Regions from separate parts of the Arthrobacter sp. Soil_C_60 genome, predicted to be linked through region 2. Evidence: riboswitches for the same ligand, from Rfam matches in the RefSeq annotation. Region 2 holds a riboswitch; each other region holds the start of a gene.

Region 1 (8,089 bases), on a different contig from region 2:
CTCGCCGTCGCGGACAATGAAGCCGCCGCCCACGGAAAAGAACGTTGCCTCGTGAAGGACCGCACCGGCGTCGTCGGTCACCTGGAATTTCATCCCGTTGGTGTGCCGGGGCAGCACGGTGAGCGGATGCTGCACCATGTCCTCGACCTTGTAGTCCAGGACCACACCGGCCGAGCCCTCAACCTGCGAGCACAACTGCAACTCGCCGGTTGAAGCCATGTCTGCGAGACGGGATTCGACTTCATCCGGCAGGATCTGTTCTGGCTGGAAACCCTCCAGCCCCAGCATCACTGCCGTGAAGGTGCCGTGGCCGCGGCCGGTAGCCGCGAGCGATCCGTACAGGTCAACCCGCAGTCCGGCCACGCGGTCCAGCAAGCCAGTTGAAACCAGCTCCTCGGCAAAAACGGCAGCCGCCCGCATCGGACCGACGGTGTGCGAACTGGAGGGGCCGATGCCCACGGTAAAGAGGTCGAATACGCCTACAGCCATGATGGCTCCTTAATGCCCTTCGGCGGCTTGTTGCCGCTTCCGGTTAGAGACGATGAATAACGACGGCGGTACCAGCGGCTGTTAGGACAGCTCGCCGCCGTTCTTGGAACTGTAATCCTCGGCCGAGAGCAGGGGGCCCTCTTCCGAAACGTTGACGGTGAACAGCCAGCCCTTGCCATACGGATCCGAGTTCAGCAGGGCCGGATCGTCGATGGCTACCTGGTTGACCTCGGTGATCTCGCCGGAAACCGGTGCGTAGATGTCGGAGACGGACTTGGTGGACTCCACCTCGCCGCAGGTTTCGCCGGCGGTGATCGTGGAGCCGACCTCGGGCAGGTCAATGTAGACCACGTCGCCGAGCGCGTCGGTGGCGACCTGCGAGAGGCCGACCTTGACCGGGTTGGAAGCGTCCACCCACTCGTGCTCTTCGGAGTAACGCAGGTTGGAAAGAACTGTGCTCATGGATAGAACCTTTCGAAAGAGGGGAAAATCAGGAAGAACAGCGGCCGCCGGCAATAATCCGTCAGCGCACGGCCGATATGAATTAGTAGCGGCAGTGTCTTAGGAATGGATTATTGCCGGCAGCTTCGTGGCAGGTTTGCTTACTTGTCGCGCTTGTAGAAGGGCAGTGCGACGACCTCGAACGGCTCGGGCTTGCCGCGCAGGTCAACGTCGAGCCGGCTGCCGGGTTCGATGTGCTCGATATCGACATAAGCCAGCGCAACAGGGTAACCGAGTGTGGGGCTCGGCTGGCCCGAGGTCACTTCGCCAACAGCCTGGCCGTCCTTGGAGACCGGGTAGTGCGAGCGGGCGGCACGGCGGCCAAGGCCCTTCAGACCGACCAGCTTGCGCTTGGAGCCGCGTTCCTTCTGGGCTTCGAGCGCGGCACGGCCGACGAATTCGCCTTCCTTCTTCAGAGCGACGATGGGGCCAAGTCCGGCGTCGTACGGGCTGACTTCCAGGGACAGTTCGTTGCCGTAGAGCGGCATACCGGCTTCCAACCGCAGCGAATCGCGGGCGGCGAGGCCGGCGGGCACCAGATCGAAGTCCTTGCCTGCCGACAGCAGGGCGGACCACAGCGAAGCGGCGTTTTCGTTCGGGACGTAGATCTCGAACCCGTCTTCGCCGGTGTAGCCGGTGCGGGCCAGCAGCAGCTTGAGCGGAGCACCGCTCACAGTGAAGTGGACCTCGTCCGCAACGTAGTACTTCATCTCGGTCACGGTGGCGTGGTCGGCCGCGGCCACCAGCTGCTTCAGGATGTCCACGGAGTTTGGCCCCTGGACAGCCACCAGCGAGATGGACGCGGTGGCGTCCTCCACCGTCACGTCGAAGTCCTGCGCACGGTCGGCCAGGGCCTCGGCTACGGCCTTGGCGTTGCCCGCGTTCGGCACCACCAGGAACTTGTCCTCCGCGCGGCGGTAGCTGATCAGGTCATCGATGATGCCGCCGTCTTCGTTGCAGATCAGAGAATACTTGGCCTTACCAACGGCGACCGCGGAGAGCCGGCTCACCAGCGCATAGTCGAGGAACCTCCCGGCGTCGGGGCCGGTAACCCAGACCTCGCCCATGTGGGAGAGGTCGAACAGGCCGGCAGCCTTGCGCACGGCGTGGTGCTCGGCCAGTTCGCTCTGGTATTTCAGCGGCATCTGCCAGCCGCCGAAGTCCGTGAAGGAGGCGCCCAGCTTCTGGTGCTCTTCATACAGGGCGGTGTACTGCTTCGTAGCGGTTTCAGCGCTCATGGTCTGGAACCTTCCTCTAGTTAGCGAACTCTTCGATGGGCGGGCAGGAGCAGACCAGGTTACGGTCGCCGGCGGCGCCGTCGATGCGTCCCACCGGCGCGAAGTACTTGTCCTGCTTCAGGCTCGGCACCGGGAAGACGCCCTGTTCTCGGGAGTACTTGCGGTCCCAGTCACTGCTGATGGCAGCAGCTGCAGTGTGGGGAGCCAGCCGCAGCGGGCTCTCCTCGACGCTGAAGTCGCCCTTGACGACCTGGTCGATCTCGCCGCGGATGGTGATCATCGCTTCAATGAAGCGCTCGATCTCGGCGAGGTCTTCGGACTCGGTCGGCTCCACCATCAACGTACCTGCCACCGGGAAGGACAGCGTGGGGGCGTGGAAACCGAAGTCGATCAGACGCTTGGCAACATCCTCGGCAGTAACGCCGGACTTGGCGGTCAGTTCGCGCAGATCCAGGATGCACTCGTGCGCCACCAGACCGTCGTTGCCCGTGTACAGCACCGGGAAGTACTCGTTCAGCCGGGAGGCGATGTAGTTGCCTGCCAGCAGCGCGGTCTTGGTCGCGTTGGTCAGCCCTTCGCCGCCCATCATGGCCACGTAGGCCCAGGAGATCGGCAGCACGCCGGCGGAACCGTACTCGGAAGCCGAGACCGGAACGCCCTTGCCTTCGTGCGCGGCCAGCGCGGCATTGCCGGGCAGGAACGGCACCAGGTGCTCGGCTACTGCGACCGGACCGACGCCGGGGCCGCCGCCGCCGTGCGGGATGCAGAAGGTCTTGTGCAGGTTCAGGTGTGACACGTCGCCACCGAACTTGCCCGGCTGTGCCAGTCCGACGAGGGCGTTGAGGTTGGCGCCGTCGATGTAGACCTGGCCGCCAGCCGCATGGACAGCGTCGCAGACCTGGCGGACATCGGCGTCGTACACCCCGTGCGTGGACGGGTAGGTGATCATGATGGCGGACAGGCTGTCCTTGTGCTGCTCGATCTTGGCGTTCAGATCGGCGTGGTCGATGGTGCCGTCCTGGGCGGTAGCCACAACGACAACCTTCATGCCTGCGAGCACGGCCGAGGCGGCGTTGGTGCCGTGGGCCGATGCAGGAATCAGGCAGACGTTGCGCTGCTCATCGCCGCGGGACAGGTGGTAGCGGCGGATGGCCAGCAGGCCGGCGTACTCACCCTGGGATCCGGCGTTCGGCTGGATGGAGACGCCCGCGTAACCGGTGATGGCCGACAGTCGCGCTTCCAGATCCTCGATCAGTTCGCGCCAGCCCTTCGTCTGGTGCGCCGGAGCGAAGGGATGGATGGAGGCGAACTCCGGCCAGGTCATGGATTCCATCTCGGCCGTGGCGTTGAGCTTCATGGTGCAGGAGCCCAGCGGGATCATGGTCCGGTCCAGGGCCAGGTCGCGGTCCGAGAGCCGGCGCAGGTAGCGCAGCATCTGGGTTTCGGAGCGGTGGCTGTGGAAGACGGGGTGCTGCATGTAGGAAGAGGTGCGCTGCATGCCCTGCTCCAGGCCGAAGCCTTCCGGTGTAGCCGACAGGCCCGCCGCGATGTCCTCGGCTGCACCGTCCACGCCGAATGCCTCGGCCACAGCAGACAGGTGCTCCGCCGTCGTCGATTCGCCGGTGGAGATGCCCACGTGATCGGCATCGATGACGCGCAGGTTAATGCCCTTGGCCTCGGCGGCCTTGATGACGTCGGCAGCCTTGCCCGGGACCTTGACCGTCAGCGTGTCGAAGAAGTGCTCGCTGGCCAGTTCCAGTCCGGCGCCCTTGAGGACGGAGGCGAGGGCACGCGCCTGGTTGTTGGCGTGCTGCGCAATGGCCTTCAGGCCTTCCGGTCCGTGGTAAACCCCATACATGCCGGCGACGATGGCCAGCAGTGCCTGCGCGGTGCAGATGTTGGACGTGGCCTTCTCGCGGCGGATGTGCTGTTCGCGCGTCTGCAGTGCCAGGCGGTAGGCAGGCATGCCGGCGTTGTCCTTGGAGACTCCGACGAGGCGGCCGGGCAGCTGGCGCTCCACGCCCTTGTGCACAGCCATGTAGGCGGCGTGCGGTCCGCCGAAGAACAGCGGAACACCGAAACGCTGGGTATTTCCGACGGCGATATCCGCGCCCTGCTCGCCGGGAGGCGTGATCAGGGTCAGAGCCAGCAGATCCGCGGCCACGGTGACCATGGCTCCGCGTTCCTTCGCATCCGCGATCACCTTGCTGTGGTCGGCCACATGGCCGGACACGCCCGGCTGCTGCAGCACAATGCCGGAGATCTCGCCCTCGGGAAGACCAACGGAGAGGTCGGCCACCTCGATCTCGAAGTCCAGCGCTTCGGCGCGGCCCTTGACGATGGCGATGGTCTGCGGCAGCAGGTCTGCGTCCAGTACGGTCTTGCCGTCGGCATGCTTCTTGTTGGCACGGCGCATCAGCAGCACGGCTTCAGCCACGGCGGTAGCTTCGTCCAGCAGGGAGGCGTTGGCGATTTCCAAACCGGTCAGGTCGGAAACCATGGTCTGGAAGTTCAGCAGCGCCTCGAGCCGGCCCTGGGAGATTTCCGGCTGGTAGGGCGTGTAGGCCGTGTACCAGGCCGGGGATTCCACCACATTGCGGCGGATCACCGGCGGCGTGATGGTGTCGTAGTAGCCCTGCCCGATCATCTGCACGGCAGTGATGTTCTTGGCGGCGAGGGCGCGCAGATCTGCGAGGACCTCGGCTTCGCTGCGGGCAGCCGGCAACTCAAGCGGCGCGCTCTGGCGGATGTCCGCCGGAACGGCCGTGTCGACCAGGTCTTCGAGGCTGGTGTAGCCAAGCTGCTTGAGCATGGTCTCGGCGTCGCTGTTGCGCGGGCCGATGTGGCGCTCGGCAAATGTCGCAATGGTGGGTTGAACCGTCATGAAGGAACTCCAGTTATTGGCTGGCACGGTTGTACCAGATGGATCGGGTTCCTCCCCGCTCTGTATTGGACCTGAGAGATTCCGCGGAAACCTTTCCAAGTTCCGCTTGCACCGTCGGTGAGCCGCGCCGTCATGGTCGACTACTTTCCAGAGTTGCCTGTCTGCGGCGGTACAGGGGCCTGAGAGATTCCTGGGGAGGTATTGCTCCTACGGCGCCCGCTGACATTCATCCAGCAGGACTCTCCCGCCGCAATTCGAAGGCAAATATGCAGTTATGACACTTTTGAAGTGCGTTCTATCTTCTTGAATGGTAGCCGGTGAGGGCGAACACAAACAAGGCGGCCGGCATTAGCCGCGCGCTTCGCGGTGCTGGACCAGTCCTTTAACGTAGGCGGCCTGCCCGGCGTGTTCCAAACAGTCATCAATGACGCTGACAAGGCGGACTCCGAGGGTAACGTGCGGGTCCCAGCGTGTATCCACAATCCGGTCCAGCTCGTCTTCGGTCAGCGAGCCGATGAACTCGAGGCTTTGGCGATGCACGGCGTCGAAATACTCGGCCAGCAGGCTTCCGGATTCAACCGTGACGGCGCTGACCTGGTCGGAGGTGTGGCCGTAGCCGGTTTCATGTGTGTCCAGCGGAAGATCGAACAGTTCTGACCAACCGCCTGAGGTCCAGCGCTGCTCCACACCCGCGACATCGGCAATGTGATCGTCCTGGACCCGGGTCAAATGCCAGATCAGCCAGGCGATCGAGTTGCCGTTTCCTCCGGGCCGTTCGGCCAGCTGGTTCGGGTCCAGTCCATCAAGCACTTCGTGGACCCGTTCCTGGATCCGGCCGAAAGCGTCTGCCAGCAGATCGTTGAACTTCATCTTCGCTCCTCGTAGATCCGGGATTGGCGGCAACGAACCCAGCCTATGCCTTACGCCCCCGGATGGTCCTCCAGATAGCGCGGTTTGCTGACAATGAAAGCACCGACGACGAGGACGACGAGCGATACGGCGAGCAGGCCGAACGATGTTGCCCATGTACCAGTGATGTCTTTCAGCAGCCCGAAAGTCAGCGGCCCAAGGCAGGCGACCGAATAGCCGATGCCTTGCGCGAAACCGGAAAGCGCACCCGAACCGGCGGTAGTCCGGGTCCGCAGGTTGACCAGCAGCAAGGCCATGGCGAATGTTCCCTGTCCCAGTCCGGCCAACGTGATCCAGAGGATCGTGCCCGATGAGGGTGACAGCAGCAGGCCCGCATAGCCGCCGGCGTAGCAGAGCACGAACAGGGCTGCTAGTGGGAAGGGATTGCGCATTCTGGCCGCCAAGTAGGGAACCAGCAGGCTGGTCGGCAGGCCAAGGATGGCGTAATAGGAAAGCATGGTGCCGCCCTGGGCCGCGTCCATTCCCGCGTCGAGCAGCAGCGGAGGCAGCCAGGTGAACATCGAGAAGGTGTTGGTGGACGTTCCGGCAAACACCATGGCCAGCCCCCACGCGACAGGAGAGGACCAGACACGGACCTTCGCGTGGGGCTTTGCTGCCGACCGGTTTTGAACGGCTTCGGCCCGCCGCGTTGCCCGCTCCCCCAGTAAGGTGGCTATCCATGGCACCAACGCCGCCATACTCACACCGGCCCAGATGCCGATCGACCAGCGCCAGCCGGACGTGTTGGCTAGCGGCACCGCCATCAGCGGGCTGAAAGCGGTACTCACCGCCAGCAGGGTCACGTACAGGGAAGTCACCAGGCCGATACGGTCCGGGAAGTACCGCTTGACCAGCGGTGGCATGACGATGTTGCCCAGCCCGTAACCCACCATGGTCACGGCGGAGAAGCCCAGGAACAGCGGCACGTCGGAGGCCAGCGCCCGTCCGATCTGGCCTGACGCGGCCAGCACCAGCGAACCGAGCAGGACCGCGGGTATGCCCAGTTTTCTGATCAGTGCCGGCGTCGTGAATCCTGCCACGGCGAAGGCAGCGGTCGGGAGCATGCCGAGAACGCCGATGGATGCAGGACCAAACGGCAGATCGTTGGAGATCTCCGCCAGCACGGGTGAAACACCCGAGACCGCGAGACGTAGGCTCAGAGCCATGATCAGGATGCCGGCGAGGACGATCAGGCGGGGGAGAAGTCCAGGAACGGACGCGGTGTCCTTCGCTACAGGCTGATCCGTGATCTGGGGTTGGTTTGTTCTAGGCACTCTGATTTCCGTTTGCAGGCAGGCTGTGGCCGGCGGATGTGCCGGCTTCTTCACCATAGCTGTCGCGGCGGCTGCCGCCGTCCCCACCTGAAGTCGATTAAGGCTCTCCGGAATTCTCGTCCCGGTAAAAACCTTCCGGGCCCTGGGGCCGGCGTTCCGCGCGACGGCCCTCTTCCTGCCGGGCACTTTCCAAGGTGCGATCCACCAGTTGCCGCCAGGGGCCGGTTACGTCTTGCTCCGGGAGGGAGGCCTCACGTTCGCCGGCGCTGATCCAGTACATATAGCGGTCCGGCTGGTTCTGCGTCTGCGGGACATCGTCCCAAGGGCAGGATTCAATAATGGGCAGCCACTCGTCACGCAGTTCGGGCTGACCCACTTCAACTGCCCAGCGCCTCGTTAGACCCGCGAATCCGCCGGTGCGCTTGACGCTGATCCTCATCCCAAGACGCCCACCTCAGTCCAGGCCGCCGTTACGGCCTTGAGTTCCTCTGAGTCCTTACCGTAGCGGCTTTCCGCCGCACTTTCAGTAGCTGCCGCGAAACCTGCAAAGTCCGTATCCGCCACGACTTCCGTACCGGTGATCGTGTCGTACCAAATCAGGCCGGCTCGTTCCCAGGCGTTCCCGCCCAGGATCGAGGCCAGCCGGTAGAAGGCATGGTTGGGAATGCCTGAGTTCAGGTGCACTCCCCCGTTGTCGTCCGTGGTGTCGATGTAGTCCGCCATGGTGGCAGGCTGCGGATCCTTGCCGAGCACGTCGTCGTCGTAAGCAGTGCCCGGCGCCTTCAGCGAGCGCA
Region 2 (8,089 bases):
TTCCGCGAGATGTGCCAGGTCGCCAATGACCACGGCGGAACGATTGTGGATGACATCGTGCCCGGGCACACCGGCAAGGGTGCGGATTTCCGGCTGGCCGAGATGAACTTCCGGGACTACCCGGGCATTTACCACATGATCGACATCCCCGAGTCGGACTGGCACCTGCTGCCGGACGTGCCCGACGGCGAAGACGCGGTCAACATCGACGCCGAAACCGAACGCGCCCTCCAGAAGGCCGGCTACATCATCGGCGAGCTGCAGCGGGTCATTTTCTACGAGCCCGGGGTCAAGGAGACCAACTGGAGCGCCACCGGCCCGGTTTTGGATACCACCGGCCAAATGCGGCGGTGGGTGTACCTGCACTACTTCAAGGCGGGTCAGCCGTCGATCAACTGGCTGGATCCCACCTTCTCCGGCATGCGCCTGGTGATGGGCGACGCCCTGCACTCGCTGGTGGACCTGGGTACCGGCGCCCTGCGGCTGGACGCCAACGGTTTCCTGGGCGTGGAGAAGAGTGCCGAGGAAACGCCGGGCTGGTCGGAGGGCCATCCGATTTCCGAGGCCGCGAACCAGATCATCGGCAGCATGGTCCGCAAGGTCGGCGGCTTCACGTTCCAGGAACTGAACCTGAGCATCGACGACATCAAGTCCACGTCCGCCAACGGCCCCGACCTGTCCTACGACTTTGTCACCCGCCCCGGCTACCACCACGCCCTGGTCACCGCCGATACCGAATTCCTCCGGCTGACCCTGCGCCTGGCCATGGAGATCGGTGTGGACCAGGCCTCCCTGGTCCACGCGCTGCAGAACCATGACGAGCTGACCTATGAACTCGTGCACTTCACCACCAAGCATAAAGACGATATCTATGAGCTCGACGGCGAGGAAATGACCGGCGCCGAACTGGCCCATAAGGTGCAGCAGACCTTGCGGGACGGCATCACCGGGGAAGCCGCTCCCTATAACTTGGTCTTTACGGCCAACGGCATTGCCTGTACGACGGCGAGCGTGATCACGGCGGTGCTGGGCATCAAGGACCTGAGCACCATCACGCCGGAGCAGACCATCGAGGTCCGCAAGGTGCACCTGCTGCTGGCCATGTACAACGCGCTGCAGCCGGGCGTCTTCGCGCTCTCCGGATGGGACCTGTGCGGCATGCTGACCCTGGACCGGTCGCAGGTAGCTCCGCTGCTGTCCCGCGGCGACACCCGCTGGATCAACCGGGGCGCCCATGACCTGATGGGCGTCAACCATACCGGGCAGGCCCCGACCTCCGGCATGCCCAGGGCTGTCAGCCTGTACGGGACGTTGCCGGACCAGCTCGCGGACGAGTCATCGTTTGCCCGGCAGCTGGCCAAAATCCTGGCCGTCCGGGAGCAGTACGGCATCGCGAAGAGTGCGCTGCTCGATGTTCCGGACGTCTCGCACCGGGGCATGCTGGTCATGGTGCACCAGCTTGAATCGGGCGATTGCGAAGTCACCGTCCTGAACTTCTCGGACCAGGAGATGGCCGGCACGGTGCGCTCCGAGCAGTTGGAAACCGGGGCCTTGGTGACCGATCTGTTCAGCGGCGAAGAAGTGGGGAGCGTGGATGACCTGCACAGCTTCTACATCCAGCTGGAGCCGTACCAGGGAACCGCGCTGCTGGTGACCCTGCCCGAAGAAGAGGAGCCGGCCGCAGAGGTTGCGGCTGAGGTGGAAGCGGGCCAGGACGAGGACGCGGGCACGGCTGGTACTGAAGCTGCGGCGCAGGCGCGGAGGACGCTGTCACGCCCTGATCTGGGGTGATGGTCAACGCGCACCGGATGTGACCAGCATCTCACATAGAAACGCGGTAGGCAGGGAACCGGATCGGAGGAGCCGGCGTTACCTTTCCGTAACTTTACCTACCTGAAGTGTGTGTGAAATATGGCTGAAGACTCCTCCGCCGAAGATAAGCCGAAACTCCTCGGCCTCAACGGTGCCCAAACTATTGCCTCCGCCTTGGCCGCCGTGACCTCGGCCTTTGCGGGTTCCTTCCTCGGTGTCGCGGGAACGCTGATCGGCGCTGCCCTCGGTTCGGTCATCGCCACGGTAGCGGCAGCCATCTACGCCAGGACGCTGAGTTCTGCCGCCGTCGCGGCCAAGAAGACCCTGCCCGTGCCGCGGCTGCGCGGCCTGCGCAACGGCGGCCTGCCGGCGAGCGACGACGGAACCGAGCGTGCCGGTGTCTCCAGCGCCGTCGCGGACTTCAAGGCGAAGCTCACCGCACGCCGGTTCACGCCCCGGACCTGGGCCAAGATTGGAGTGGTCAGCGCAGCCTCCTTCCTGATTGCCATGGCCGGCATCACGATGGTCGAACTGGGAACCAGCAAGCCCATTTCGGCGCTGGTGGCATCGTCGACCAGCAGCGCCCCGGCCGCCGAGCAGCAGACCACCCTGGGCCGCGTCCTGACAGGCACCGCGGCCCCGGCCGAGGATGGCAGCGAAACCACGGAGCCCGGCGATGCTGAGCCCGGGCAGGTCGACGACGGCGCCGGCCAGACCGGGACCACCGACGGCACTTCCGGCGGTACGGACGGATCGACGGGAGTCGAGGATCCTGCCACCGGCCAGAACGACGGTACTGCGCCGGTGGAGACCGTGCCTGAACCCGTTCCGGCGCCAGGCTCCGAAACCGGCGAAGTGGCGGAGCCGGAGGTCGTCACCGACCCGGGCGCCGGCCAGCAGGACACGGGCCAGCAGGAAACCGCCCCTGACGGCGGCGCCGTCGATCCGGCACCGGTGGACGGCGGCGTGACCGAAGGCGACCAGACGGGCACCGGGCAATAGGGCTTGCCCAGGCGGCGCCGGCACTCAGGTGAGTGCCGGCGTCGCACGTTGCCTGCAGCGGATCCGCCGCTGACTAGGCAGTTAAGAAATGATGTTGCGTTAGCTCCTGCCCTGCCGCTAACCTGTGTGAGGCGGGTCACGAAGCTGTGGCCCAACGCTTTTGATCTGCGGCGGGAGAGTCCTGCCGGTACGTTCGTCAGGCGCCGTAGGAGCAACTCCTCCCCAGGAATCTCTCAGGCCCACGTACCGCCGCGGCTAGGCAACTCTGGAAAGCAGCCGGGCAACCGGCTCACCGACGGTGCAAGCGGCCCCCACGGGCGGCGGAAACTCTCAGGTCCCAGACAGAGCGGGGAGGAACCCGAATCATCGTGGCGTGTTGTGCGCTGCCTGAAATATGGAGTTCCTTATGACGATCCAGTCACCATCCACTTTCCAGCAGGTCGTGTCCCCGAGCCTGAATAGCCAGCTGTCCGAGCTGGACCCCGAGGTCGCCGCCAAGATCGACGACGAACTCACCCGCCAGCGTGACGGCCTGGAAATGATCGCCTCGGAGAACCACACCGCCGCCGCAGTCATGCAGGCGCAGGGCTCCGTGCTGACCAACAAGTACGCCGAAGGCTACCCGGGCCGGCGTTACTACGGCGGCTGCGAGCACGTCGACGTCATCGAGCAGCTGGCCATCGACCGCGTGAAGGACCTGTTCGGGGCGGCCTACGCCAACGTCCAGCCGCACTCCGGTGCCCAGGCCAACGCATCGGTCATGCACGCGCTGATCAAGCCCGGCGACACAATCATGGGGCTGAACCTGGCCCACGGCGGCCACCTGACCCATGGCATGCGGATCAACTTCTCCGGCAAGCTGTACAACGTGGTTCCGTACCAGGTCCGCGAAGATGACCACCGGATCGACATGGTGGAAGTGGAGCGCCTGGCCCACGAGCACAAGCCGCAGCTGATCGTGGCCGGCTGGTCCGCCTACGCCCGCCAGCTGGACTTCGCCGAATTCCGCCGGATCGCCGACGCCGTCGGTGCCTACCTCATGGTGGATATGGCGCACTTCGCCGGCCTGGTGGCCGCCGGACTGCACCCCAGCCCGGTGCCGCACGCCCACGTTGTCACTTCCACCACGCACAAGACGCTGGCCGGCCCGCGCGGCGGCATCATCCTGACCAACGACGCCGACGTCGCCAAGAAGATCAACTCGGCAGTCTTCCCGGGCCAGCAGGGCGGGCCGCTGGAGCACGTCATCGCCGGCAAGGCCGTGGCCTTCAAGATCGCGGCATCGCCGGAGTTCAAGGAACGCCAGGAGCGCGTGCTGGCCGGAGCAAGCATCCTGGCCGAACGCCTGATGCAGCCCGATGTCGCCGCCAAGGGGATTTCCGTGGTTTCCGGCGGCACCGACGTGCACCTGGTGCTGGTCGACCTGCGCAACTGCGAACTGAACGGCCAGGAAGCCGAGGACCGCCTCGCGGCCATCGACATCACCGTCAACCGCAACGCTGTTCCCTTCGACCCGCGCCCGCCGATGGTCACCTCCGGCCTGCGGATCGGAACGCCCGCGCTGGCTACCCGCGGCTTCGGCGAAGCAGCCTTCATCGAGGTAGCTGACATCATTGCTGAGGCGCTGATCGCTGAGGACGAGGCAAGCCTCGCCGATCTGCGCCACCGTGTGGAGGCCTTGGCCGCCGCGCACCCGCTGTACCCGAACGTGGCACCGCTGGCAACAGCCGGCGCCTAACCGGGACTGGGCAGGGACCGCGGGGCCCCTGCCCAGGGGCCGGTCGCCGACATGGGGAAGCGACCGGCCGTCTGAACCTGCATGCAACCCACACCCAGGGCCATGCAGCCATGCGAAATATCCTCGCTCTGAAGGAGTAGTAAATGAAAGATGCAACAGTGCAGTCATCCGGGGCACCCCATCTGGAAAGACAGCTGAGCAACCGCCACATCCAGCTGATCGCGATCGGCGGTGCCATCGGCACGGGGCTCTTCATGGGCTCGGGGAAAACCATCTCCGCGGCCGGACCCTCCGTCATCTTCGTCTACATGATCATCGGCTTCATGCTGTTCTTCGTGATGCGGGCGATGGGCGAGCTGCTGCTGTCCAATCTGCATTACAAGTCCTTCAGCGATTTTGCGGGTGACCTGCTGGGCCCCTGGGCCGGATTCTTTACCGGCTGGACCTACTGGTTCTGCTGGGTCGTGACCGGCATTGCCGACGTCATCGCCATCGCAGGCTACGCCAACGAACTGGTTCCGGGCATTCCGCTGTGGATTCCGGGCGTGGTCACCATCGGCATCCTGCTGGTGCTGAACCTGGTTACGGTCAAGGCCTTCGGCGAGACGGAGTTCTGGTTCGCGCTGATTAAGATCGTCGCCATCGTGGCACTGATCCTTACCGGTCTGTTCATGATCCTTTCGGGCTTCAAGTCCGAGGCCGGCCCGGCCACTGTCGAAAACCTGTGGATCCACGGCGGCTTCTTCCCCAACGAGTTCATGGGCTTCGTGGCCGGCTTCCAGATCGCCGTGTTCGCCTTCGTAGGCATTGAACTGGTGGGCACCACCGCTGCCGAGACCAAAGATCCCGAGAAGAACCTCCCCAAGGCCATCAACTCGATTCCGATCCGCATCCTGCTCTTCTACGTAGGCGCACTCATCATCCTCATGGCAGTCACTCCCTGGACCCAGTTCGAGGCCGGACACAGCCCCTTCATCGGAATGTTCTCGCTGGCCGGGCTGGGCATGGCAGCGACCGTGATCAACCTGGTGGTCCTGACCTCCGCCATGTCGAGTGCCAACTCCGGCATCTACTCAACTTCGCGCATGGTATTTGGCCTCGCGCAGGACGGAGATGCTCCGTCAATCTTCAGCAAGCTGTCGTTGCAGAAGGTGCCGCGCAACGCGCTGTTCCTGACCTGCGTGCTGCTGTTCGCGTCCGTGGCCCTGCTCTACGCAGGCGACGACGTCGGCAAGGCCTTTGGCATGGTGACGACGGTTTCCGCCGTATGCTTCATGTTCGTCTGGTCCATCATCCTGGCCAGCTACCTGGCCTTCCGCAAGCGCCGGCCCGGCCTGCACCAGGCTTCCAAATTCAAGATGCCCGGCGGCCCGGTGATGGTGTGGGTGGTCTTCGCATTCTTCGGCTTCGTGCTGTGGGCGCTGACCACACAACCGGATACGTTGCTGGCCCTGCTGATTACGCCCATCTGGTTCGCAGTTCTGGGCGCAGCGTGGGCGATCCTGCGCCGCAACCCGCTCCACGCAGCCCGCTACGAAACGTTCAAGGCAGGCGTCATCGCAGACCACGCCGAGGCGAAGGAAACCGCCTCAGTTTCCGGCTAACGACGGCGGGAAACCGACGACGGCGGAAAGCGGCTATCGGACGGCGGTCGGGCATGGTGAATCCACCTGCCCGGCCGCCGTTCCGGTTCTCTAGAGCCGCCAGGCGGACTGGTAGCCGGTGTGGGTTTGATAGGGAAGCGCCATGTGCTGCAGAAAGGCCAGCATATAGTCGTAGTCGCTGGCCGGTTCGTGGTCCCAGTCAACGTCCCTCACATGGGCGATCATCCGCCGCTTGGCATCGCACTCGGCCAGATTCTGTGCGAGGTGGTGCCGCAGGACCGTTTGTCCCACCATGCCGACGTCTGTCATCAGCGCCCGTATCCGAGCCTCGTCCTGCTGGATCCTCGCGAGCAGGAAATCGATAAGATCACCCATGTGGCCATCTTGGACCATTCCATAGGCAAAAGGCCATGGGCCATAATCGAGACCATGGCTATCACCGAGACCGATCTTGAACACCTGCGTCGATGCGTCGACCTGGCACGCGAAGCACTCGAGGACGGCGACGAACCCTTCGGCTCGGTTCTCGTCGACGCCGGGGGCCACGTGCTTTTTGAGGATCGCAACCGGGTCAAGGACGGCGACCAGACGCGGCACCCGGAGTTCGAGATTGCGCGCTGGGCCGCCGGCAACCTGAGCCCCATGGAACGCGCAGCGGCCACCGTCTACACCTCCGGCGAGCACTGCCCGATGTGCTCGGCCGCGCACGCCTGGGTCCGGCTGGGGCGGATTGTCTACGCCGCTTCCTCCGAGCAGCTTGGCAACTGGCTGAAGGAGTGGGATGTGGCGCCGGGACCGGTCAACCCATTGCCCGTCCAAGCCGTCGCACCCGGAGTGGAGGTCGACGGCCCGGCAACGGAGCTGGCCGACGACGTCCAGGCACTGCACCGGAAGTTCCACTTCCCGCAAGGTGCATCAGCAGACGCGGAATCTGACGACTGACTGGGGATGCATTCCGGCCGGCAGGAGATGCAGCGGCGGTGGGGGCGTTATCGGCCGTGGTGACAGTCCGCCGGCTTCCGCCTAGCCTGAACTGATGGCTACTTCTGCGAACTCCACGACGAACACCACCCGAATCGTGCTGGCCGAGCGGCCGCATGGTGTACCGACGGATCAGACTTTCCGGACGGAAACCGCAGAGCTTCCCGCGCTCGCCGACGGGCAGTTACTGGTGCGCAACCGGTACATCTCGCTGGACCCCTACATGCGCGGGCGGATGAGCGCGGCGAAGTCCTATGCCACGCCGACGCCGTTGGGCGACGTCCTTCCGGCCGAGACGGTTGCCGAGGTCGTCGAGAGCCGCGACCCCGACTTTAAGCCGGGCCAGCTGGTGGCGACGTACGGCGGTTGGCAGAGCGCCGCCGTCGTTCCTGGTAAATACTCGCGTCCGGTCAGCGACAACGGGCAGCCGGAATCGACCGCGCTGGGCGTGCTGGGGATGCCGGGCTTCACCGCCTATTCCGGCATGGCGGAAATCGGACGCATCCGGGCAGGGGAGACCCTTGTGGTCGCGGCGGCAGCCGGACCGGTAGGCTCCGCCGTCGGGCAGTTGGCCCGTGCCGCGGGAGCGCGTGCGGTTGGCATCGCCGGCGGGCCGGAGAAGTGCGCCTACCTGCTTGATGAGCTGGGGTTCGACGCCGCCGTGGACCACCGCTCGGATTCTTTCGCGGACGAGCTGAAGGCTGCCTGCCCCGACGGGACCGACGTCTACTGGGAGAATGTGGGCGGCAAGGTGCTCCAGGCCGTGCTGCCGCTGCTGAACCTGTACGGGCGGATGCCGGTGTGCGGAATGGTTGCGCAGTACAACGCGACCGGCGCTCCGGAGGGGCCGGACCGGCTACCCGGTTTCATGCGCACCGTCCTGAACCAGAGCCTGACCGTGCGCGGTTTCATCCAGACGGAATTCCGGGCGAAGCACTGGGACAACTTCCAG
Region 3 (8,089 bases), on a different contig from region 2:
TCCTGCTCTGGCTGCTGGTCACTACCAACCGCGTCGGCCGAGGAGGCTAAATGCGCACTCTCCAGTCCCGGAACCTCACGCTGGGCTATGACCAGCGCACCGTGGTGCAGGACCTCACGGTGGAACTGCCGGCGGGGCAGGTGTCCATCATTGTGGGCGCCAACGCCTGCGGGAAATCCACCCTGCTGCGCGGGCTCGCCCGGCTGCTCAAGCCCACCACAGGCACGGTGATGTTGGACGGCAAGGACATCCACGCCCGTTCCACGCGCGAGGTGGCGCGGGTCCTCGGCCTGCTCCCGCAGACGCCCACGGCGCCGGACGGGATCAGCGTCGCGGAACTGGTGGGCCGCGGCCGCTATCCGCACCAGGGCTGGTTCCGCCAGTGGACTGTCAAGGACGACGACGCCGTGAACGCGGCCATGGCGGCAACGGACACCGAAGAGCTGGCCGGGCGGGATGTGGACGAGCTCTCCGGCGGCCAGCGCCAGCGGGTCTGGATCGCGATGGCCCTGGCCCAGGAAACGGACATCCTGCTGCTGGACGAGCCCACCACTTTCCTGGACGTGACGCACCAGATCGAGGTGCTGGATCTGGTCACGGACCTGAACCGGCGCAAGGGCACCACCGTGGCCATTGTGCTGCACGACCTGAACCTGGCCGCGCGCTACGCCGACCATCTGATCGCCATGAAAGCCGGCGAGGTGGTGGCCGAGGGGCCGCCGTCGGGCGTCGTGACCGAGCAACTGGTGTCCGACGTTTTCGGGCTGGAATCCCGTGTGATTCCGGATCCGGTGTCCGGCACGCCGATGGTCGTCCCGGTAGGACGCCACCACAGCAACGGCGGCAGCATGCCGTCCGCAGCATGACCGCCGCCAAGCCCGCCCCTTCGAACGGAGAATCACGATGACGGCACTCGCCACCGAAACAGCAGTCACCCCCGTCCTGGCTTTCGACGTCGACGTCGCAGCCGTGCGGGAACTGTCGCCGAACTTCCGCCGGATCACCTTCACCGGAGAAGGGCTCAGGCTTTTCGGCGTCGACGGCCCCACGCTGGACCTGCGCATCAAGGTTGTGGTTCCCGCCCTGGACGCCGACGGTCGCGAGATACCGCTGCCGACTTTCGGCGACCCCCGTGCGCCGGAATCCGGCCCGGGCGCCACCGCGCTGACCGGAGGCTGGTACCAGCACTGGCTGTCCCTCGACGAGCGCACGCGCGGCTCCATGCGCACCTACACGGTCCGGGACTTCCGCTACGGCGAGATCCCGGAGCTCGACGTCGACTTCGTGATGCATTTCGACGCCGACGGCAAGGGCGGGCCGGCCTCGATGTGGGCGGACCGCGCGGTGGCCGGGGACCGGGTCACGATCATCGGGCCCAACGCCGGCGCCGTCAACTGCACCACGGCCAAGAACTACGGCGGCATCGAGTGGCGTCCCGGCCTGGCATCGCACGTGCTGCTGGCCGGCGATGAAACCGCTGTCCCGGCGATCGCCGCCATCCTGGCCGCGCTGCCGGCGGATATGACCGGCAACGCCGTCCTCGAAGTGCCCGACGCCGCGGACTTCCAGGAGCTGGTGACGGCGGCCAACATGGAAATCAGCTGGCTGGCGCGCGGTGACCGCCCGCATGGCGAGCTGCTCGATGCCGCGGTGCGGAACGCCGTCGTTGTTCCCGGGGCCGGCCTGCGGCAAGGCGAGGGCGACGAGCCCGAGGACGTGGACATTGACAACGTCATCCTGTGGGAAACCACGGCGGAATCCACCCGGCCGTTCTACGCCTGGATCGCCGGCGAGGCCGCGGTCATCCGGGAACTGCGCCGTTACCTGGTGCGGGACGTCGGTATTGACCGTAAGCAGGTGGCCTTCATGGGTTACTGGCGGCAGGGCAAGGCCGAAGCCTGAGGTCCACGCGGGTTGGACTCCCGCTGTTCGGCGTAGGCGAGAATTGAAGCATGACCATCGCCAAATCCGTACTCCTTTTTGCCCTGGCCGCCCTCGCCGAGATCGGCGGCGCTTGGCTGATCTGGCAGGCGGTGCGTGAAGACCGGGCCTGGTGGTTTGCCGGGCTGGGAGTCATGGCCTTGGGCGCCTATGGCTTCATTGCCGCTTTCCAGCCTGATGCCAACTTCGGCCGGGTTCTGGCCGGCTACGGCGGAATCTTTATTGCCGGCTCGCTGGCCTGGGGCATGGTGATGGACGGTTTCCGGCCGGACCGCTGGGACTATATCGGGGCGGCGATTGCTCTGGCCGGCGTGGCCGTGCTCATGTATGCCCCGCGCGACAGCGCCTGACCAGGCCGGACTCGGTCTGCTCAGAAGAGCTCCACCACACCCCGCCCGGCAAGGCCCAGCGGCACCGGCAAACCTATTGTGCCGTCGCCCGTGCCCGGCAGAAGCAGCAGCATCCCGGTCGCGTTGAGGACAATCAGGTCCGTAGTTCCGTCCGCATTGAAGTCGCCGGGCGTGGCAACGGACATCACCCTGAACCGCGCTCTTCCCGCCGGCACCGGGTCCTCGACCTGCCCGCTGCCGGTCCCGGCCAGCAGCCAGAATCTGCCGGCAGCATCCAGAGACATGATGTCGGCCATTCCATCGCCGTCGAAGTCGCCGGGGGAGAATACACGGGCCGGCGTGCGGTTGCTGTGCAGGAGCAGCGTCCGCGGCCGCAGGCCAGACGCGCCTCCCCGGTGCAGCCACAGCGCCCCGCTGTCGTCGCCGGTAATGACGTCGGGTCTGGAATCGCCGTCGAAATCGCCGGGCAGGAAGAATTCGCGCACGCCGGTCCAGCCCGAGCCGAGTGCCCGGAGCGGCTTGGTTTCGCCGTAGCCGTCGCCGGGATGCAGCAACAGCACGCCGTTCCGGTGCAGGGTGAGGATGTCATGGCGGCCGTCGCCGTCGAAATCGCCTGCCGAGTCCATTGCCCTGGCCTTGGGCCACTTTTCGGCGCTGGTACTTGCCGTTCCCAACCGGCCTGTCGGGGATGACGGAACATACCATAGGGATCCGTCCCGCGTGCGGGCAAAGAACTCGCTCCGGTTCTCCGGAGAGAAGGTGCGTGAGTAGATCCGGACCGGCCGGGCCTGTGCGGGGGTCGTTTCATAGTTGTCCGCCGAAGCCTCGACATTGCCAGTGACGGTCACGCCGCGCCAGTCCGGCGTCAGGGACAGGACCCGATGGTAGCCGTCGGGGTGCCCGTCCAATGTGTCCCGCCAGCTGTAGTCGTAGGTGAGGACGGAGCCCGGTGCGGAGAATTCGAAGCCTTCCAAAGACAGCTCCCCGCCCACCACGGGCTCGCCCGCAGCCACCGGTGACGAGACAATTTCGATGTCCCGCGGCACCAGCCCGACGGCGGGAACGGCGGCGGCGGTGGGGGTACTGGCAGCGTGCGAGGGCAGCCTGCCGGCTTCCAAAGCCGGCTGCGGCACAAACAGGCACAGCACGCAGACAATTCCGGCCAGCCGATGCTGGCCGCCGCGGGCCTGTGCATGCGCCATGTCTGTTCCCCGAAGGAAGCTGTCCGGATCCGCCCCGCCCGGACCTAGCAGAAGTACCCTCCAGCGTACGCCGCGGACTCTTCGGCGGGAACGGGCAGTTAACCTGCTGAAGTCTTTTCCGCGCACCCGCGGTCGGGATCTTGGTGTGAGACCGTTTATCGCTTCCCAAGCCTTTGTCACAATTGCCCTGCGTTGCGAAAATTTAAGCGATTGACGCAGTTTGCTTGCGTGGTGCCACCTCGGGGCGCTAGTGTGTGATCCTGCTCACCTGGAGGTGGGCAGTGCTTATGATCTGCGGCGGGAGAGTCCTGCCGGTACGTTCAGCAGGCGCCGTAGGAGCAAACCCTCCCCGGGAATCTCTCAGGCCCACGTACCGCCGCGGTTAGGCAACTCTGGAAAGCAGTCAGGCAGCAGTCTGGCTCACCGACGGTGCAAGCGGCGCCTGCGAGAGCAGGGGACGCGGAATCTCTCAGGTCCACGACAGAGCGGGGAGGAACCCGAATCAAAGTGCTGCCGTTGTGGCACTTGAACGATGGAGTTCCTCATGACCATTCCACCTGCCTCCACCGCGATGGGTGAAGCCCCCCACCTTGAGCGCCAGCTCTCCAACCGCCGTATCCAGCTGGTCGCCGTCCGCGGGGCGATCGGCACGGGCCTGTTGATGACCTCCAAGACGATCTCCGCGGCCGGTCCTTCCGTGATCTTCGGGTATACCCGAAGTCCGGCGCGAGGCCGAAGTCCAAGATAACTCCATTGCAGCGGAAACCACAGAATCCTGCTCGGGCAGGTTTCCGCAGCACTGCAGCCGCCCGTACCGCCGGACTCCGCCCGGACATCCCCGGGCATTACCGATTTCGTTCGTAGCGCTGATCAGCGCGTTCAAGCATAGGAGCACAACCCATGACCGACGTTCTTTGGTTTTCCGAACTTGGCCTGTCCGACCTTGAGAAGGTCGGAGGCAAAAACGCCTCCCTTGGGGAGATGATCCGCGGCCTGGCCACGGCCGGGGTCAGGGTTCCTGACGGTTTCGCCACGACGGCGGACGCCTACCGGCGTTTCCTGCGCGAGTCCGGCCTTGACGATCGGATCGCCGCGGTCCTCCACGACTTGGACAGCGACAACGTGACCGCACTGGGGCAGGCCGGCACGCAGATCCGGGACCTGATCCGCCAGACTCCGTTCCCGGCCGGTTTCGAGGAGCAGATCCGGGCCGCATACGGGCAACTGGTTGAAAGCCACGGTGGGGATGCGGAGGTGTCCTGGGCAGTGCGCTCCAGCGCCACGGCCGAGGACCTGCCGGATGCTTCCTTCGCCGGCCAGCAGGAGACTTTCCTGAACATCCGTGGCGTGGAGAACGTCCTCCACGCGATCAAGGACGTTTTTGCCTCGCTCTACAATGACCGGGCCATTGCCTACCGGGTCCATCACGGTTTCACCCACTCGGAGGTTGCCCTCTCAGCCGGTATCCAGCGCATGGTCCGCTCCGACATCGGCACCTCCGGCGTGATGTTCACGATGGATACCGAGTCCGGCTTCGACGACGCCGTGTTCATCACCTCCTCCTACGGCCTGGGCGAAGCAGTGGTCCAGGGAGCGGTGAATCCTGACGAGTTCTATGTGTACAAACCTGCGCTGGCCGCGGGCCGTCCGGCGGTCCTCAAGCGCGGACTCGGCGAAAAAGCCGTCCAGATGACCTACACCGATTCCCGGGAGGTCGGCCGGACGGTCGATTTCGTACCCGTGCCCCGCGAGCAGCGCGGCAGGTTCAGCCTCAGTGACGCCGAAGTCGAGCAGCTCGCCCGGCATGCGGTGGCGATCGAAGCCCATTATGGCCGCCCCATGGACATTGAGTGGGGCAAGGACGGCGTGGACGGGGAACTGTACATCCTGCAGGCCCGCCCCGAGACCGTGCAGTCCCGCCAGGCCAGCGGTACCATTTCCCGCTACAAGCTCAACGAGCACTCCAAGGTCCTGGCCGAAGGCCGGGCCATCGGCCAGCGTATCGGCGCCGGCCAGGTGCGCGTGCTGACCTCCATCGACCAGATGGCCTCCTTCCAGCCCGGCGACGTCCTGGTGGCGAACATGACGGACCCGGACTGGGAACCGATCATGAAGAAGGCCGCGGCGATCGTGACCGACCGCGGGGGTCGCACCTGCCACGCGGCGATTATTGCCCGGGAACTGGGCATCCCGGCTGTGGTCGGCACCGGAAACGCATCCCGGATCCTGACCGACGGAGCACCGGTGACCGTCTCCTGCGCCGAGGGCGAGGCCGGACTGGTCTACGAGGGACTGCTCGATTACACGCTGCACGAAACCACGGTGGACACGATGCCGCCGGCGCCGGTTCAGATCATGATGAACGTCGGCACCCCCGAACAGGCCTTCGGCTTCTCCCGGCTCCCGCACAGCGGCGTCGGCCTGGCCCGCCTGGAATTCATCATCAACCGGCAGATCGGCATCCACCCCAACGCCCTGCTGGCCCTGGCAGGCGAGATCGAGCGCCCCGCCGCGCTGTCCGACTACACGGTGCAGCAGATCCGGGAAAAGACCGCCGCCTACGACGGGCCCCGGGACTACTACGTCCGCCGGTTGGCCGAGGGCATCGCCACCATCGCCGCCGCCTTTGCGCCGGAACCGGTGATCATCCGGCTCTCGGACTTCAAGTCCAACGAGTACGCCAACCTGCTCGGCGGCCCAGCCTTCGAGCCGGTCGAAGAGAACCCGATGATCGGCTACCGCGGCGCCTCCCGGTACCTCTCGCCGTCGTTCCGCAAGGCATTCGAGCTCGAGTGCGAGGCCTTGAAGTTCGCGCGCAACGAGATGGGCCTGTCCAACATCAAGCTCATGGTCCCGTTCGTGCGCACCCTTGAGGAAGCGCAGGGGGTGACCGAGTTGCTCGCCGCCAACGGCCTGCGCCGCGGTGAGGACGGGCTTCAGATCGTCATGATGTGCGAACTGCCGGCCAACGCGCTGCTGGCGGATGAATTCCTGGATTACTTCGACGGCTTTTCCATCGGCTCCAATGACCTGACCCAGCTCACCCTCGGCCTGGACCGGGACTCTGCGCTCGTTGCCGGCGGCTTCGACGAACGCAACCCCGCGGTGAAGAAGCTCCTGGAGATGGCGATCGCCGCCTGCCGTGCCCGCGGGAAGTACGTCGGCATCTGCGGCCAGGGCCCCAGCGACCACCCGGACTTCGCCGAATGGCTGCTGGAGCAAGGCATCAGCTCCATCTCGCTCAACCCCGACGCAGTGACGGACACCTGGCTGCGCCTGGCCCGGACCGGCAACCGCTCCGCGGTCTCGAGCGCAGATCCGGGACAGACCCGTTGACCAACACCAGCGAACTCAAAACCACGGGGGCGGAGCGCGCACCCGCTCCCGTGGTTTTCTTCCTCTCGAACAGCACCGGCATCACCGCCGAGACCCTGGGCAACACTTTGCTGACCCAGTTTCCCGGCCGTCGGTTCGAACGCCGCACCATTCCCTTTATCACCACCACCGAGGAGGCAAGACGGGTCGTCGGCACGATTGACCGCCTCGCGGCGGCGGGTCCGCGGCCGATCGTCTTCTCGACGGCGGTCAATCGGGACATCCGCGCGATCCTCTCGCAGAGCAAGGGTCACTTTGTGGACCTCTACGATGCCCACATCGCACAGTTGGAGAGTGCCCTGCAGGCAACAGCCAGCGGAGAATCGGGCAGGGCCCACGGGGTTGGCGACGCCATCCGCTATCAGTCCCGCATGACCGCCGTCGAGTACGCCATGGAACACGACGACGGCCAGTCCATCCGCGCCCTCGGACGCGCGGCGCTGATCCTTATCGCCCCATCACGGTGCGGCAAGACTCCGACAGCAATGTACCTGGCGCTGCAGCACGGGATTTCGGCTGCGAACTTCCCTCTGATCGAGGAGGATTTTTCCCGGCAGTCGCTCCCGGAGCCGCTGCTGCCCCATATCCACAAATGCTTTGGGCTGACCTCCCTGCCGGTCAGGCTGAGCCAGATACGCCAGGAACGCCGCCCGGACACCACCTACGCCTCGCTGGCCCAATGCAGCTATGAACTGCGTAACGCCGAGGAGATGTACAGGTCCAACGGGGTGCCCTACATGAACTCCGCCTCCATGTCGGTCGAGGAAATCTCCGCCACGATCCTCCAACGGATGCAGCTGAGCCACTGACTATCCAAACGCCGGCACCTCGCGGAACAGCCCGTCTGAAGCCGGACCCCAACAGTCACGCCGAAACGTTTGTTAATCTGTCAGGGTGACTTTTACTCAACGGTTTGTGGCGCTCGGTGACTCCTTCACAGAGGGCGTCGGCGATAAGGACCCGCAACTGCCTAACGGCGTGCGCGGCTGGGCGGACAGAGTGGCCGAGCAGCTGATGCTGGCGGACCAGGGCTGGGGTTATGCCAACCTGGCGATCCGCGGGAAGAAGATCCGGCAAGTGCTCGCTGAACAGATCGAACCGGCGTTGGCGCTGGAGCCCACGCTCGTGACCATTTACGCTGGCGCCAATGACATCCTGCGGCCCAGTGTGGACATCGACGAAATGATGAAAGCGTACGACGGCGGCATCGCCAGACTTACG

What was found. Region 2 has a riboswitch for glycine ahead of glyA (serine hydroxymethyltransferase). Riboswitches for the same ligand answer to the same signal wherever they lie in the genome.
Region 1: it holds a riboswitch for glycine, as region 2 does, so the genes downstream of both, gcvP (aminomethyl-transferring glycine dehydrogenase) here and glyA (serine hydroxymethyltransferase) in region 2, are expected to answer to the same signal.
Region 3: it holds a riboswitch for glycine, as region 2 does, so the genes downstream of both, AC3A4M_RS17140 (D-serine/D-alanine/glycine transporter) here and glyA (serine hydroxymethyltransferase) in region 2, are expected to answer to the same signal.

Annotation. Positions count from the first base shown of each region.
Region 1 covers NZ_JBDGKM010000009.1:115,602-123,690, forward strand. The annotation lists gene AC3A4M_RS17320 (L-serine ammonia-lyase) at 1-489, opposite strand, end outside; gene gcvH (glycine cleavage system protein GcvH) at 571-951, opposite strand; gene gcvT (glycine cleavage system aminomethyltransferase GcvT) at 1,092-2,228, opposite strand; gene gcvP (aminomethyl-transferring glycine dehydrogenase) at 2,245-5,112, opposite strand; glycine riboswitch at 5,163-5,269, opposite strand; glycine riboswitch at 5,270-5,369, opposite strand; gene AC3A4M_RS17340 (mycothiol transferase) at 5,461-5,982, opposite strand; gene AC3A4M_RS17345 (MFS transporter) at 6,033-7,295, opposite strand; gene AC3A4M_RS17350 (protealysin inhibitor emfourin) at 7,393-7,734, opposite strand; gene AC3A4M_RS17355 (M4 family metallopeptidase) at 7,731-8,089, opposite strand, start outside.
Region 2 covers NZ_JBDGKM010000003.1:428,270-436,358, forward strand. The annotation lists gene treS (maltose alpha-D-glucosyltransferase) at 1-1,791, shown strand, start outside; gene AC3A4M_RS08805 (hypothetical protein) at 1,912-2,814, shown strand; glycine riboswitch at 2,976-3,073, shown strand; gene glyA (serine hydroxymethyltransferase) at 3,221-4,552, shown strand; gene AC3A4M_RS08815 (amino acid permease) at 4,696-6,156, shown strand; gene AC3A4M_RS08820 (DUF6221 family protein) at 6,247-6,531, opposite strand; gene AC3A4M_RS08825 (nucleoside deaminase) at 6,586-7,098, shown strand; gene curA (NADPH-dependent curcumin/dihydrocurcumin reductase) at 7,193-8,089, shown strand, end outside.
Region 3 covers NZ_JBDGKM010000009.1:76,912-85,000, reverse strand. The annotation lists gene AC3A4M_RS17165 (FecCD family ABC transporter permease) at 1-50, shown strand, start outside; gene AC3A4M_RS17160 (ABC transporter ATP-binding protein) at 51-866, shown strand; gene AC3A4M_RS17155 (siderophore-interacting protein) at 904-1,902, shown strand; gene AC3A4M_RS17150 (YnfA family protein) at 1,953-2,291, shown strand; gene AC3A4M_RS17145 (FG-GAP repeat domain-containing protein) at 2,312-3,493, opposite strand; glycine riboswitch at 3,782-3,879, shown strand; partial or broken gene AC3A4M_RS17140 (D-serine/D-alanine/glycine transporter) at 4,038-4,205, shown strand; gene ppsA (phosphoenolpyruvate synthase) at 4,394-6,829, shown strand; gene AC3A4M_RS17130 (pyruvate, water dikinase regulatory protein) at 6,826-7,677, shown strand; gene AC3A4M_RS17125 (SGNH/GDSL hydrolase family protein) at 7,763-8,089, shown strand, end outside.